3 regions of the Streptomyces sp. NPDC058964 genome follow, and region 3 is predicted to be linked to each of the others. Evidence: riboswitches for the same ligand, from Rfam matches in the RefSeq annotation. Region 3 holds a riboswitch; each other region holds the start of a gene.
The links. Region 3 has a riboswitch for cobalamin ahead of ACFW2E_RS40485 (ribonucleoside-diphosphate reductase subunit alpha). Riboswitches for the same ligand answer to the same signal wherever they lie in the genome.

Region 1 (5,566 bases), on a different contig from region 3:
CCAGTCCCGGCTCCAGCAGGGACACGTCCCCGCGGAACTTGTTCACGAGGAAGCCGGCGACCAGTTCCTGGTCCTCGGGCGAGAGCAGGGCCACGGTCCCGAAGAAGGAGGCGAAGACGCCCCCGCGGTCGATGTCGCCGACGACGAGCACGGGGAGCCGGGCATTGCGTGCGATCCCCATGTTCACGATGTCGGTTTGCCGCAGATTGATCTCGGCGGGAGAGCCCGCCCCCTCACAGATCACCGCGTCATACGTGCCCCGCAGCTCGGCCAGACAGTCGAGAACGGTCCCGAGAAGTCTCTGTTGCCGGCCCCCGTGCAGCCTCCTCCCGGGGGACACTGCACCTGATGACGGCCGTGCCGCGGGCGCAGAGCCCCCGAAGAACCCGCGCGCGCTCAACTCGCCCACCGGCTTTCCCAGCAGCACCACCTGGCTGCTCTGTTCGCCGCCGGGCTTGAGCAGCACCGGGTTCATCAGCGCGGTCGGCTCGACCCGGCAGGCCTGGGCCTGCATGGCCTGCGCCCGGCCGATCTCGGCTCCCTCCCGTGTCACGAACGAGTTGAGGGACATGTTCTGCGCCTTGAAGGGCGCGACCTTGACTCCCTGCCGCACCAGCCATCGGCAGATCCCCGCCGTGACGACGCTCTTGCCGGCGTCGGAGGTGGTACCCGCGACGAGCAGTCCACCGTTCATGATCTGCGCCCCCTTGTCTTCGCTGCGACGGCGCGCGCGGCGACACCGACGCCGAGCGCGAGCAGACCGACCCGACGGGAGAGCCGTACGGCACGGTCGATGTCCTCGGTGGCCACGGCACGGCCGCCGCCGTTGAGCACGGGCCGGTGCTCGATGCGCCCCCCGTAGGAGAGGGTTCCGCCGAGCCGTACGCCCAAAGCCCCCGCGAAGGAGGCCTCGACGGGGCCCGCGTTGGGGCTCGGATGCCGGTGTGCGTCCGAACGCCAGGCACGCAGGGCCGCGCGTGGATCCGGGCCCGCGGCCGCGGCCAGTGCGGCGGTGAGCCGGGCCCCCGGCCATCCGGCGACGTCGTCGAGCCGGGCGGAGGCCCAGCCGTACCGCCGGTACCGGGGCGACCTGTGCCCGACCATGGCGTCGAGGGTGTTCACGGCGCGGAAGCCGAGGAGCCCGGGCACGCCGGCCGCGGCGCCCCACACCAGGGCTCCCACGACGGCGTCGGAGGTGTTCTCGGCGACGGACTCCACCACCGCACGCGCTATTCCGCCGGCGTCCAGGGCCCGGGGGTCGCGGCCGCACAGATGGGGCAGCCGCGCGCGTGCCGCGTCGACGTCGCCCCTCTGCAGGGCGTCTGCGACGGTCCGGGCCTCCCGGGCGAGCGAAGTCCCCCCGACGACGGCCCAGGTGGCGGCCGCGGTGAGCGCGACGGAGGCGGCGGGGGAGGCGCGTACGCCTCGCCGGGCGAGGACGCCGAGGGCTACGGCGCCACCGGCGCAGACGGCGGTGTGCGCGGCGCCCCATCCCCGGTGGTCCCGCCACAGCACCCGTTCGACGGCTCCCGCCGCACGCCCGAACGCGGCGACCGGATGCCCGTGTCGCGGATCGCCCAGGAGGAGGTCGCCGAGGAGGCCGGCGGCTGCGCCGTACGCGAAGACGCGATCGGCACGCATCGGCTCAGCCGGCCGTGGGGTCGGGCAATGATCTTCCGGTGCTGTGCCTCAACGGCCGAGCGAGCATGGCGATATGTCCTCACTCAGGGTGTCCACGCCCTGGTTCGACGAGACCGGCGGTGAGAGTTCCTGGCTCCCGGGGATTGCTACCCCGGTGACAGTGGCGGGACCGCGCCGGATTCACACCGGCTTCCTCTTCTGCCGCCGTACATGGCTCGGGCAGTCCACCACGGGCCCGGAAGGGCCGTCAACTTGCTGTTGACCTGCACGGGGAGAGTGTGCAGAACCCCACACCGGCACTGCCCGGACCGGTGTGACGGCATGCGAAAGGCTCCTCCCCGAAGGCATCGGGGAGGAGCCTGGCGAACTCGGTCAGGCCTTGGCCATGATCAGGTAGATGCCGTACGCCACCGCCGCCGCGCAGGCCGCGAAGCAGACGTACGCTCCGGTGACCGCGAGGGTGGCGGAGCCGCCCTGGGCCGTGGCGCGCTCGCGGTGCGCGAGGCCCTTGACGCCCAGGGTGAAGAGGGCCACGAGGCCCACGGTGACCACGAGGCTGACGCCGAAGACGGAGCCGAGGGCTGCCCAGTCGATCTTCATGGTGATGCTTCCTTAGTAACCGGGTCTCGGGGTCAGACGGCGGCGGCCGGAGGGGTGGCCGGGTCGGTGACGGTCGCGGGGGCGGGGATGGTGGCCGTCAGGTCCTCGGCCACGGTGCCCGCCGGGGGCGGCGTCACGGCGGCGATCGCCGTGGTCACCACACCGGCTGGCTCATCGGTGTCGTTGACGTTGCTGTGGTCGACGACCTGGCGGCGGGAGAGCTTCCAGATGGCGGCGCTGGAGGCGATCAGGAAGACGGCGACGAGCGCGGTGCCCCAGTCCCCCAGGCCGGTCACGGACTCGGCGAGCGCACCGACCAGCGCGGCGGCCGGCAGGGTCAGCGCCCAGGCGACGAACATGCGGGTCACCGTGGACCAGCGGACCACACCGCCCTTGCGGCCCAGGCCCGCGCCCATCACGGAGCCGGAGACGGCGTGCGTGGTGGACAGGGAGAAGCCCAGGTGGGAGGAGGCCAGGATGACCGTCGCGGCGCTGGTCTGGGCGGAGAAGCCCTGCTGCGGCTGGAGGTCGGTCAGGCCCTTGCCCATGGTGCGGATGATGCGCCAGCCGCCGATGTAGGTGCCGAGCGCGATGGCCAGGCCGGCGGAGAGGATCACCCAGGTGGGAGGGTTGGAACCGGGGGCGATGGCACCGCCGGCGATCAGCGCCAGCGTGATGATGCCCATCGTCTTCTGGGCGTCGTTGGTGCCGTGGGCGAGGGAGACCAGGCCGGCGGAGGCGATCTGGCCGGCGCGGTAGCCCTTGCGGGTGGCCTCGCCGTCGGCGTCCTTGCCCAGCCCGTAGGAGAACCGCGTGGCGAGCATGGCCGCCACACCGGCGACGATCGGGGCCGCGACCGCCGGGAGCAGGACCTTGGTGACGAGCACGTCACCGTGGACGGCACCCGTGCCGGCCGAGGCGATCGTGGCGCCGATCAGGCCGCCCAGCAGGGCGTGCGAGGAGCTGGACGGGAGTCCGACCAGCCAGGTCAGCAGGTTCCAGAGGATCGCGCCGACCAGGGCGGCGAATATGACCTCGGGACGTATGCCGGTCTCGTCGACGAGACCCTTGGAGATCGTGTTGGCGACCTCCACGGAGAGGAAAGCGCCTACAAGGTTGAGCGCGGCGGACATGGCCACCGCGACCTTGGGCTTGAGCGCACCGGTCGAGATGGTCGTGGCCATCGCGTTGGCGGTGTCGTGAAAACCGTTCGTGAAATCGAACGCGAGTGCGGTTACCACCACAATCGCGAGGATCAGCGAGAAGTTTTCCATTTACCCAGGCAATCGTTCAGAGGTCGTCATTGGCTGTTGGACCGTAGGCAACCTGAGTGAACGGAAGGTGAACTGAGGCAGGCATCGTGGTGTCACATTTACGGGGCCGCCGCTCCCCTCCGGTTCGACGGCCCAGGCGCGCGTTGGTCAGTGGCCCCGGGCGAACGTCCTCAGCCGGCCCGGCGACCCGTCGAAGAGATTCTGGTCACCCGGCAGGGGGCCGCCGTCGTCGTACTGCCAGAAGGTCCAGTAGGACCATCCGGCCGGCAGTTCTCCCACGTCCGAGGAGCCGTGGCGGGCGATCCACAGGGCGTGATTCGCGGCGAAGGCGCCGCTGCCGCCGGTGCAGGCGTTCCACCAGTGGGTGGTGGTGTAGATCACAGGGCGACGGCCGGTCTCCCGCCTCAGTTCGTCGCTGAAGGCCTTGATCCAGGCGACCGTCCTCGCCCTGCTCAGGCCGTAGCACTTGTGCTTCCGGTCGTACGGGTTGTACTCGATGTCGAGCGCCGGCGGCAGCGTCCAGCCGTCGGAGGCCCAGGAGCCGCCGTTGCGCACGAAGTACGCGGCCTGCGCGGCGCCCGACGACCTGTCCGGCAGCGCGAAGTGGTACGCGCCCCGGATCAGGCCCGCCCCGCGCGAGCCGTCGTACTGCCGGGTGAAGTAGGGGTTCCGGTAGTTCGTGGACTCGGTCGCCTTGATGTAGACGAATCTGGCGCCCTTCGCCCTCGCGCCCGCCCAGTCGACGTTCTTCTGGTGGGAAGAGACGTCGTACCCCTTCGTCAGGTCCGCCGCGGACGCCGGGGACCCGGCCGGCACGGTCCCGCCGAGGGTGAGCGCCACCGCGGACGCCGCGATCACGCGGGCGCGGTGGCGGGACGGTTTGCGATCACGGGCCATGGTTCCCCCCGGAATGGCTTCGTGTACGGCAAATCGTCCCGAGAGTAGTGGAAGGCCACCGAACGCGGGCAGATCTCCGGCCAAGTCTACGAAGAGTACTGTTTATGGCTTTATGCACTCTTTCGGAGGCGTGACTTCCGGCCTAGAGTGCCCCGCTCGGGCGGTCCCCCGGGGGACCGGCTGGCAGGATCTCGGCATGGCCGAACAACGGCGGGACGAGCGGGACGGCCGATGCGGCCGGGAGGGGGCGCGGGCGGTGCCGGAAGCGAGGAGAAGGGGTGTCCTCGACGAGGAGGCGCTCGCCTGGGAGGCGCTCGTCGTCACGGCGCGCCGGACGGTGTCCGACGGACTGGTTGTCGGAACCTCCGGCAATGTCTCGGTGCGGGTCGGCGACACCGTGCTGGTCACACCGTCGGGCGTCCCCTACGACCGGCTCACCCCGGACGACGTGACCGGGGTCGGCCTCGACGGGCGGCAGGTGCTCGGGAGCCTGGTCCCGACCAGCGAGCTGCCCATGCACCTCACCGTCTACCGCACCACCGACGCCCGCGCCGTCGTGCACACCCACGCGGTCCACGCGACCGCCGTCTCGACGCTCGTCACCGAGCTCCCCCCGATCCACTACATGTCGGCCGCCCTCGGCGGCCCCGTCCGGGTTGCCCCTTATGCGACGTACGGCACCGAGGAGTTGGCCGAGAACATGCTCCGGGCACTCGCCGGCCGCTCGGGCTGCCTCCTCGGGAACCACGGCACCATCACCTACGGCACCTCCCTCGACCAGGCCTACGACCGCACGGCCCAGCTGGAATGGATGTGCCGCCTGTGGCTCACGGCGTCGTCGGTGCCCGGCCTGACACCGTCGCTGCTGTCGGACGGGCAGATGGCCGAGGCCGGCGAGCGGCTGCGCGGGTACGGCCAGCGCCGCTGAGATCATGTCCGGCCCGCCCCGCCGATGCCTCGTGTCCGGCCGCGGGGCCCGGGAAGTCGCCCCGCTTCACACCGCGGGCGTCCTTCCACTGGCCGGTGGCCGGGTCCGCCGGGACACTGGACCCGTGCGCACTGTCACAGCGACGGCCGCAGCCGTCACAGCGGTCCTGGCGGCCGGCGCGGCCGGCGTCGCCGCCGGGCGAATAGCCAGCGACGCCGCACTCAAG
Region 2 (5,566 bases), on a different contig from region 3:
TTCTCCGACGAATGCGGGTAGTGTCCTGCGCGGCAGCCTCCGGCGTCTGTCAACTCACGCCTATCGGCGGAGATTGCACGTGCGGAGGCATCGCAGGTTCTGCACGCCTGAAAAGGAGATCCGTCCATGCGGGAAAAGCTCAGACCCGTGGCGCGCGCGGGAGCACGGTTATTCGCGATCCTGGCTGTTCTGATCGGCTTGTCCGGGAGTTTCACGGCCGTTGCCACGGAATCCGGCCAGACCGGGCTGGACAACACCTGGGCATGCTCGGTGCCGTCGGGATACACCTATGACCGGGTGGCGAGCCAGCTGAACGTATGCGGCTCGGGATTCCATTCGTACTATCACCTACGAGCACCTCAGGACAACATCTGGGTGTGCTACGTCCTCCCTGGCTACACCTACGACCAGGCCAGCAACCAGCTGAACGTCTGCAACTCCTCCGGGTTCGCCAACAGCTATCGGATGCGCACCGGCCAGGACAACATCTGGGCCTGCAACGTCCCCAACGGAAACCTCACCTACGACCGGGTTTCCAACCAGCTGAACGTCTGCAATCCGTCCGGATTCGCCAACAGCTACCACCTCCGCACCCCCGTCAACGGTCTCTGGGCATGCAACGTTCCTGCCGGATGGACCTACGACCAGGTCTCCAATCAGTTGAACGTCTGCAATCCCTCCGGCTTCGCGAACAGCTACCGTCTGCGCGGCTGACGCATAGAAACCACTCCGCCCCATGGGCGGCATACGGGTCCCCAAAGCTCAATTGCGGCTTTGGGGACCGCATTCCTGTCCGTATTCTTGCCCGTATTATTGCCCCTATTCTTGCCCGGTCAGTCTGGCTCCGAACTGCCTGCTCCCCGGGGATTCAGGATGCGCGGGATGCAGCCCAGGAGCCTCGGGGCGTCAAGATGCCCCGCCGGGCGTCCCGACCCTCGGGCCGGTCGTCAGGACGGTGACGACGCGGAGCAGCGCCCTCAGCCGGACGGCCCCCGGTCCACACCCCCGAGCACCTGGCCGCGGTCGCCGCCGAACTCGACAGCAGCCCACGCAAGACTCTAGGCTTGGTGAACCCGGCCGAGCGTCTGTACATACCCAAACACACCACCCCCCCACACAACAGGCTGGTGTGGGACCCCCCGCCCGTGCGTCTGTCCAGACTGTTCACGGCTTGATCAACTCACCGCGTGTTGCGACGAACCCTTGAATCCGCCGCTTCCGAAGGGCCCTCTTGCGTCCAAGAACGGTCAGTTCGAGGCGGGGACTGCTTGCCCGGACGCGGCCGTCGCGGGCTTGGGGTTCAGCCTCCGCTCGGCCAACTCGCCGAAGAGCAGGCCGAAACCACCCCACAGCGCGCTCTGAATCGCCAGCGCCGAGAGACGGAACCTCCACAGCAGGGTGGCCGGGAACTCCTTCGGCACCTCGTTGACGGCGGGAAGGAACGCGTAGGCCAGACCGATCAGGACGGCGAAGGCGGCCACCGCGACGATCGTCGCGTACCACGTACCCAGCCGGGGTGCGAGTCGCTTGCCCAGCATCGTGGCGGCGATGGCGAGAAGCACGCTGAGTACCATCATCAGGAAGTACAAGGTGGTCCGCTTGCCGATGGTGTCGGGGTTGCCCACCGACGGCGGGTTGGCGGGGTACTTCAGGAACGGCACGACGTAGACGGCCAGCAGTGCGCAGCCGGACAGCAACAGCGCGGTGGCCCGTGGGCTGAAGCGCCCTACGCGGCCGAGCGCGAAGCTGAAGGCGAGTGCGGCGATACCGCCGAAGGCGACCCCGTAGACCAGAACGCCGGTGGCGAGTCCGGCGGTGGACTGCAGAGAGCGGGAGACGACTTCCATCTCGTGCTCGTGGGAGTGGGCTTCCTCGAATCCGATCGCCTTGTCGACGTTCGGCTCACCGAGGAAATAGGCGACGACGAGGGCGAGCACGCCGGCGGCCAGGCCGGCGAGCATGCCCCGCACGAGAAGGTTTCGCACGGTTGCGGAGTTCATGGGCGCGCTGCGTCCCCCCGCGTCAGTGGCAGGGGAAGCCGAGCAGGTGACGTGCGTCATGCACCCACTCGTGGACGTCCGTGCCGTTGAACACGGAGGTGGCGCCCTGCTCGGCGCCGACGAAGTACAGCAGGACGAGCATGAGGATGCCGAAGAAGACCGCCCACGGAGCGATCGCCTTCAGCGGCAGCGTGGCGGGAACGGCGGGGGTGTTGGCTGTCGGCTGGGCGACGGTCTGCGCCATGGCAGGACCTCCTCTGGGAGTTCGCGTCCCATCTCGGTGGTGCACATGACGACGGCTACGGGTCTGACTCCCGAGATGCCCAGGGGCGTCCCGAATACAGTGGCGCGACCGTGCCGGATTTTCACCGGCTTCCGATTTGCCGTCGTCGATATCGGACCGACAGTACCGCGTGTCGGGTGCATGGCCAAGACCGCGCCACCTGGCGTGATCTTCCTCTCGCGCCGGGCGACCGTACCCGGGTGAACGACGGGTCAGCGGTGGCGGAATGGGCCGCCCGGACCACGGGGAGCGGACTGGGGCGCGCCCGCGAGCCCCTGTTCCGTCCAGACCGTCTTGCCCTCGCGGCTGTAGCGAGTGCCCCAGCGTTCGGCCAGCTGGGCCACGAGGAACAGGCCGCGGCCGCCCTCGTCGGTGGTGCGGGCCCGGCGCAGGTGGGGCGAGGTGTGGCTGGCGTCGCTGACCTCGCAGACCAGGGACCGCGCATGGAGCAGGCGCAGGGTCATCGGACCCCTGGCGTAACGGAAGGCGTTGGTGACGAGCTCGCTGGCGATCAGTTCGGTCGTGAACGCCAGGTCTTCCAGGCCCCATTCCGTCAGCTTGTCGGTGACGAGCGTCCTGGCTCGGGCGGCCGCGGCAGCCTCCAGGGGCAGCTCCCAGGACGCGACGTTCTGCGCCGGCAGTACGCGGGTGCGGGCGACGACCAGTGCGATGTCGTCGGCCGGCCGGGCGGGCACCAGCGCGTCCACGACTGCCTGGCAGATCTGCTGCAACGGGTCCGCCGGCCGGGTGAGTGCGGCGCACAGCCGTGCCAGGCCGTCGTCGGGATCGATGCTGCGTTCGCCGATGAGTCCGTTGGTGTAGAGCGTCAGCAGGCTGCCCTCGGCCAACTCGAGCTCCCGGGCCTCGAACGGCAGACCGCCCAGACCCAGTGGTGGGCCCGCGGGCAGGTCGAGCACGCTCGCTCGTCCGTCCGGGTCGGTCACGACCGGCGGCGGATGGCCGGCCCGTGCGACGGAGCACCGGCGGGAGATCGGATCGTAGACGGCGTACAGGCAGGTGGCACTGAGGATGTGCTCGGCCACCGGCCTTTGCTCCGCTGCCTCCTGTTCGGCGGCCAGGAGGTTGACCAGGTCGTCCAGGCGGGAGAGCACCTCGTCCGGTTCCAGGTCGAGATTGGCCAGGGTGTGCACGGCGGTGCGCAGCCGGCCCATGGTGGCGGCGGCGTGGACGCCGCGGCCGACCACGTCGCCGACGACGAGGGCAACCCGTGCCCCGGACAGCGCGATGACGTCGAACCAGTCGCCGCCCAGTCCCGGTCCCGCGCCGGCGGGGAGGTAGCGGGGGGCGACCTCGACGGCCGACTGCTGTGGGACCGCGGTGGGCAGGAGGCTGCTCTGCAGGGTGTACGCGGTCTGCTGTTGCTGGGTGAAGCGCCGGGCGTTGTCGATGGCAAGGGCGGCCCGCGAGGCGAGTTCCTGGGCCAGAGTCAGATCGTCCGCCGCGAACGGATCGGGGCGCCGGGAGCGCCACAGGCTCATCACGCCCAGCACCAGACCCCGCGCCGCCAGCGGCACCACGATCAGTGAATGCGCGCCGGGATCCGGAGCACGTGCGCCACGGAACGGCTCCGTCGAGAACCAGGCGGGCGGAAGGACCGGTTCCAGCATCGGGCGTCCTTCGGCCAGGCATCTGGCCTGCGGGGTGTCGGGGGCGAACTCGACCGGCTCGCCCTTCGGGTCGCGCAGGGCGGGTTGTCCGTCACCATCGCTGCTGTCGGCCACCCGTACGACGGGCCCCGCGAGCGCGTGTGCCATTTCCTCACCCCGGACGGCCGACTGCAACACGTCCACCGACGCGTGATCCGCCAGGTGCGGTACGACGACCTCCGCGAGCTGCCGGGCCGTCTGGCCCACGTCCAGGGTCGTGCCGATGTGGGTGCTCGCCTCGGCGAGGACGGCGAGCCGCTGCTGGGCGCGGTGGCGTTCGGTGATGTCCTCGATCATCTCGGCCACCCCGAGGATCCGGCCGGCGGAGTCGGCCATGGGGAAGGACGAGACCAGCGCGACCCGTACTCGTGCCGGGTCCTCCTCGAGACGGACGTACTGCTCGGAATAGACCAATGCCCTTCCGGTACTGATCACCTGGCGCACGCGGTCCACGGCCTTGCGCGCGTCCTCCGCCACGAGCAGCGCGCCGGAGGGCAGTCCGAGAAGATCCGCGGCCGGCACGCCGGTGAACCGCTCGATGGCCCGGTTGACCCGCAGAATCCTCATGTCGGGACTGTGCACGACCAGGCCGATCGGGCACCGGCGGTACAGGCCCTCGAGCACCGCTCGGTCCCTCTGCCATTCCAGTACATCCTCCGCGAGAGCCCCGGCGAGCACCCACTCCCGGCCCCGGTCGCGGGTGAGTGCGGTGATCTTGAGACCCAGGTCCACCTGGTGCCCGTTCTTGTGCCGTACGGGAAGCACCCCGAACCAGAACCCCACGCTCCTGCATCTCGACGCGGCCTCCCTCGCGACCGGCAGGTCGGCGGGATCGATCAGAGCCTCGAAGACCGAACGGCCCGTCATGGCACGGCCGGGGTAGCCGATGAGTTCCTGGGCCTTGCGGCTCCATCCGACGACGGTCCCCTCGTCGTCGAGTACCGCCAGGGCGGCCAGATGGAGACCGAGCGGATCCTCCTCGCTCCGACTGAGTTCGCTCACCCGCTGCTCCACTGCCGGACACCACCTCGTACACGCGTGCCGACGCGCCCTGGATGCTCTGTCCTGGGCGCCTGCCGGGTGACCTGTCGATACTCGGTGCAGCCTAGGAAGCCGACGGGGGTGTGCCGGCCATGCCCCGCCGTGGAGGGCGGACGGCCAGCACGATGGCCTAGTCGTGGTGATCAGCGGACGGGAACCGGGCGAACAGGGATACCGAGTGGTCGGTATCTGAGGGATGTCCGGGGGCGCCGGAATGGATCCGCCCCCGGACCCTCCTGGGCTGACTTGGTGAGCGGGCCGAACTCCTCGCGGGAGTCGACGGGCTTGCCGAACAGCTGCCACCGTTCGCCCTTGAACCGCATCAACTGCAGCGTCTCGATCGGGAAGGCGTCGTGCGACCCGGTGGACAGGGTGACCCCGGGCAGCAGCAGGCCGACCTTGACGTCCTTCAGGCCGCGCACCGCGTCCCGCAGCCCCTCTCGGGTCGTCGGGCACTTCATCGCGTCCAGCGCCTTGTGCAGGCTGGAGGCAACGGCCCAGCCGCAGGCGTTGAACTGGTTGGCCGGGTCGGTGTCCGGTGCGTACTTGCGCATGGTGTCCTGATACGCCTTCAT
Region 3 (4,937 bases):
TCGGCGAGATCACCGCTCAGGCCTAACGGCAGGACGGCCTGCTGACCTTCGGCGAGAGCGACTGGTACCTGGGCGAGCTCAAGGACGTGGCCAAGCGGGCGGCGGCCGCCGACGTACTGGTCGCCGTGGCGGACGGGGAGGTGCTCGGCGGGGTCACCTTCGTGCCGTCCGGTGGCCCCATGGCCGATCTCGCCGGTCCCGGCGAGGCCGAGATCCGGATGCTGGCGGTCACCCACTCGGCCCGCGGCCGGGGAGCCGGGGAGGCGCTCGTGCGGGCCTGTGTCGAGCGCGCACGGGCCCTGGAGGGGTGCACGGGGATCGTCCTGTCGACCCAGCACATGATGCACGCCGCCCACCGCATCTACGAGCGTCTCGGTTTCGTCCGGGTCGCCGAGCGCGACTGGAACCCGATTCCGCACGCCGACGACCTCATGCTGCTCACCTACGAATTGACACTCTGACACGCTCCGGAGTTACACCAACACACCGCAGACACAACATATGGGGGTGCTGTCCTCACCCGGCACTAGATGTATGCTCATGCTCGCTGTCGCCACAGGGGAATCCGGTGCGAATCCGGAACTGTCCCGCAACGGTGTACTTGCGTGCAACCACACGCATGACCAGTCCGAGGACCTGCCGACAGCGCGCCCGGCCGTCCGGTCCGGGTGCTCTGACGTCCGGGCCTCGCGGAGTGGGCCGGTGGACGCGACGCCGCGTGCGCTCGTGTGCCGCCCTGCCCTCCGCCAGGCCCCGTGCCGAGCGAGGGAGAGCCCCACGTGACCATCGCGCCAGCCGACCCGGCTTCAGCCACAGGCCTGGAGACCGACGGTCCCGGTACCGCGCTGCTGCGGACCCTGACCGAGCTGACCGCAGACCTCCCCGACGCCGACCCCGGCCGGGTCGCCGCCGCCGCGCTGCGCGGACGGTCCGCGCGGGCGGACGAGACGGAGCTGCGCGAGCTGGCCACGGAGGCGGCCGCCGGCCTCATCTCCGAGGACCCCGCCTACTCGAAGCTGGCCGCCCGGCTGCTGGCCGTCGGCATCCGTGCCGAGGCCGCCTCGCAGGGTGTCACCACCTTCACCGAGTCCGTCGCCGTGGGGCACCGCGAGGGACTGATCGCCGACCGGACCGCAGAGTTCGTACGGCTGCACGCCGAGCGGCTGGACTCGCTGATCGACGCGGACGCGGACGACCGCTTCGGCTACTTCGGCCTGCGCACGCTGCACAGCCGCTACCTGCTGCGCCACCCCATCACCCGCAAGGTCGTCGAGACGCCCCAGCACTTCATGCTGCGCGTCGCGGCCGGTCTCGCCGAGGACGACGGCAACCGGTCGGTCGACGAAGTCGGCGCGCTCTACGCGCTCATGAGCCGCCTCGACTACCTGCCCTCCTCCCCCACGCTCTTCAACTCCGGTACGCGGCACCCCCAGATGTCGTCCTGCTACCTCCTCGACTCCCCGCTGGACGAGCTGGACTCCATCTACGACCGCTACCACCAGGTGGCCCGGCTCTCGAAGCACGCCGGCGGCATCGGCCTCTCCTACTCCCGAATCCGCAGCCGTGGTTCGCTCATCCGCGGCACCAACGGCCACTCCAACGGCATCGTCCCGTTCCTGAAGACTCTCGACGCCTCCGTCGCCGCCGTGAACCAGGGCGGCCGGCGCAAGGGCGCGGCGGCGGTCTACCTGGAGACCTGGCACTCCGACATCGAGGAGTTCCTGGAGCTGCGCGACAACACCGGTGAGGACGCCCGCCGTACCCACAACCTGAACCTCGCGCACTGGATCCCGGACGAGTTCATGCGCCGGGTCAACGCCGACGAGCGGTGGTCGCTGTTCTCCCCGTCGGACGTGCCGGAGCTGGTCGACCTGTGGGGCGCCGAGTTCGAGGCCGCCTACCGCCGGGCGGAGGCCGCCGGACTGGCGAAGAAGACGATCCCCGCCCGCGACCTGTACGGGCGCATGATGCGCACCCTGGCGCAGACCGGCAACGGCTGGATGACCTTCAAGGACGCCGCCAACCGCACCGCCAACCAGACGGCCGAGCCGGGCCACGTGGTCCACTCCTCCAACCTCTGCACGGAGATCCTGGAGGTCACGGACGACGGCGAGACGGCCGTCTGCAACCTGGGTTCGGTGAACCTGGGCGCCTTCGTGACGGACGGCGACCTCGACTGGAAGCGCCTCGACGAGACGGTCCGCACCGCCGTGACCTTCCTCGACCGTGTCGTCGACATCAACTTCTACCCGACCGAGCAGGCGGGCCGCTCCAACGCCAAGTGGCGTCCCGTCGGCCTCGGCGCGATGGGTCTGCAGGACGTCTTCTTCAAGCTGCGCCTGCCGTTCGACTCCCCCGAGGCGCGCGCCCTGTCCACCCGTATCGCCGAGCGCATCATGCTCGCCGCGTACGAGGCCTCCGCCGACCTCGCCGAGCGCAGCGGTCCGCTCCCGGCCTGGGAGAAGACCCGTACCGCCAAGGGTGTCCTGCACCCCGACCACTACGGCGCCGAGCTCAACTGGCCCGAGCGCTGGGCCGCCCTGCGCGAGCGGATCGCCGCCGTCGGCATGCGCAACTCGCTGCTCCTCGCGATCGCGCCGACCGCCACCATCGCCTCCATCGCGGGCGTGTACGAGTGCATCGAGCCGCAGGTCTCCAACCTCTTCAAGCGCGAGACCCTGTCCGGCGAGTTCCTCCAGGTCAACTCGTACCTCGTGAGGGACCTCAAGGAGCTCGGAGTCTGGGACGCCCGCACCCGTGAGGCGCTGCGCGACTCCAACGGCTCGGTGCAGGACTTCGCGTGGATCCCGGCCGACGTACGGGCGCTGTACCGCACGGCGTGGGAGATCCCGCAGCGCGGCCTGATCGACATGGCGGCGGCCCGGACCCCGTTCCTCGACCAGTCGCAGTCCCTGAACCTGTTCATGGAGACGCCGACCATCGGCAAGCTCTCCTCGATGTACGCGTACGCCTGGAAGCAGGGCCTGAAGACGACGTACTACCTGCGCTCGCGCCCGGCGACCCGTATCGCCCGAGCCGCCCAGGCGCAGCCGCAAGCGTCCATCCCCGTCCAGCAGGTGGCCGATCCAGACGCCGTCGCCTGCTCCCTTGAGAACCCCGAGTCCTGCGAGGCCTGCCAGTAATGTCCGCCCGTGCCCAGAACCTGCTCGACCCCGGCTTCGAGCTGACTCTCCGCCCGATGCGCTACCCCGACTTCTACGAGCGCTACCGGGACGCGATCAAGAACACCTGGACCGTGGAGGAGGTCGACCTCCACTCGGACGTGGCCGACCTCGCCCGGCTGACCCCGGCCGAGCAGCACCTGATCGGCCGGCTGGTGGCCTTCTTCGCGACGGGTGACTCGATCGTCGCGAACAACCTGGTGCTGACGCTGTACAAGCACATCAACTCCCCGGAGGCGCGCCTCTACCTGTCGCGCCAGCTGTTCGAGGAGGCCGTGCACGTCCAGTTCTATCTGACGCTCCTGGACACCTACCTCCCCGATCCGGAAGACCGGGCCGCCGCCTTCGCGGCCGTGGAGAACATCCCGTCGATCCGCGAGAAGGCCGGGTTCTGCTTCAAGTGGATCAACGAGGTGGAGAAGCTGGACCGCCTGGAGTCCAAGGCCGACCGCCGCCGCTTCCTGCTCAACCTCATCTGCTTCGCCGCGTGCATCGAGGGCCTGTTCTTCTACGGTGCCTTCGCCTACGTCTACTGGTTCCGCAGCCGCGGACTGCTGCACGGGCTGGCCACCGGCACCAACTGGGTGTTCCGCGACGAAACGATGCACATGTCCTTCGCCTTCGACGTGGTGGACACCGTCCGCAAGGAGGAGCCGGAGCTCTTCGACGACGAGCTCCAGCGACAGGTCACCGACATGCTGCGGGAGGCCGTCGAGGCCGAGCTGCAGTTCGCGCGCGACCTGTGCGGTGACGGCCTCCCGGGCATGAACACCGACTCGATGCGGCAGTACCTGGAGTGTGTCGCCGACCAGCGGCTGAGCCGCCTCGGCTTCGCTCCGGTGTACGGCTCCGAGAACCCCTTCTCCTTCATGGAGCTCCAGGGGGTTCAGGAGCTGACCAACTTCTTCGAGCGGCGTCCGTCGGCGTACCAGGTGGCGGTGGAGGGCACCGTCGACCTGGACGAGGACTTCTGATCCCGTCCGGTCTCCCGGGGCTCCTGGGCCTGCCTGAGCTGTCGGTCGATGCGCCGGTCGCGCACGATGCCGATCAGTGAGGGGAGGACCAGGAGGACCAGGATCCCGAGGACGACGGCCATTCCGGTCAGGGCTTCCGTCTGCGCTGTAGTCATGACACCACTGTCGCGCCGAACACTCCTTACAGACAGTGGCAGGACTGCCGCACACCCTCGAATTACCGCCACTTCCACGGCACACTGGAAGCATGCTGAGAAACGTGGCCGCCGTCCTCCTCGACGGCGTGCATCCCTTCGAGCTCGGCGTCGTCTGCGAGGTGTTCGGCATCGACCGCAGTGACGAGGGGCTGCCGGTGTACGACTTCGCCGTGGTCTCGGCCGAGGGCCCGCGACTCGAGACCCATGTCGGCGGGCTCACGGTCTCGACGCCGTTCGGACTGGACCGGCTGGAGGAGGCCGACCTGATCGCCGTGCCGGCCGGCAGCGACTACGTGTCGCGCGGCTATCCGCCCGAGCTCCTCGACGCCCTGGTGCGGGCCGTGGAGCGCGGGGCGCGGGTGCTGAGCGTCTGCTCGGGGGTGTTCGTGCTCGGCGCCGCCGGGCTGCTCGACGGGCGGCGGTGCAGTGTGCACTGGCGGCAGGCCGGGGAACTGGCCCTGCGCAACCCGCGGGCGGTCATCGAGCCGGACGTGCTCTATGTCGACGAGGACCCGGTGATCACCTCCGCCGGCACCGCCGCCGGGATCGACGCCTGTCTGCACATCGTGCGCAAGGAGCAGGGG

Region 1: linked by a shared signal. The riboswitch ahead of ACFW2E_RS31035 (cobalamin biosynthesis protein) and the one ahead of ACFW2E_RS40485 (ribonucleoside-diphosphate reductase subunit alpha) in region 3 are both predicted to bind cobalamin.
Region 2: linked by a shared signal. The riboswitch ahead of ACFW2E_RS21550 (CbtB-domain containing protein) and the one ahead of ACFW2E_RS40485 (ribonucleoside-diphosphate reductase subunit alpha) in region 3 are both predicted to bind cobalamin.

The regions. Positions count from the first base shown of each region.
Region 1 covers NZ_JBHYKH010000321.1:4,511-10,076, forward strand. The annotation lists gene ACFW2E_RS31030 (cobyric acid synthase) at 1-694, opposite strand, end outside; gene ACFW2E_RS31035 (cobalamin biosynthesis protein) at 691-1,641, opposite strand; cobalamin riboswitch at 1,744-1,886, opposite strand; gene ACFW2E_RS31040 (hypothetical protein) at 2,014-2,241, opposite strand; gene ACFW2E_RS31045 (anion permease) at 2,274-3,515, opposite strand; gene ACFW2E_RS31050 (lysozyme) at 3,663-4,412, opposite strand; gene ACFW2E_RS31055 (class II aldolase/adducin family protein) at 4,609-5,340, shown strand; partial or broken gene ACFW2E_RS31060 (hypothetical protein) at 5,465-5,566, shown strand, end outside.
Region 2 covers NZ_JBHYKH010000169.1:7,475-13,040, forward strand. The annotation lists gene ACFW2E_RS21540 (hypothetical protein) at 199-714, shown strand; gene ACFW2E_RS21545 (CbtA family protein) at 1,248-2,000, opposite strand; gene ACFW2E_RS21550 (CbtB-domain containing protein) at 2,023-2,244, opposite strand; cobalamin riboswitch at 2,280-2,420, opposite strand; gene ACFW2E_RS21555 (SpoIIE family protein phosphatase) at 2,496-4,952, opposite strand; gene ACFW2E_RS21560 (ABC transporter substrate-binding protein) at 5,135-5,566, opposite strand, start outside.
Region 3 covers NZ_JBHYKH010000572.1:62-4,998, forward strand. The annotation lists partial or broken gene ACFW2E_RS40480 (GNAT family N-acetyltransferase) at 1-461, shown strand, start outside; cobalamin riboswitch at 505-659, shown strand; gene ACFW2E_RS40485 (ribonucleoside-diphosphate reductase subunit alpha) at 780-3,143, shown strand; gene ACFW2E_RS40490 (ribonucleotide-diphosphate reductase subunit beta) at 3,143-4,156, shown strand; gene ACFW2E_RS40495 (hypothetical protein) at 4,069-4,311, opposite strand; partial or broken gene ACFW2E_RS40500 (helix-turn-helix domain-containing protein) at 4,404-4,937, shown strand, end outside.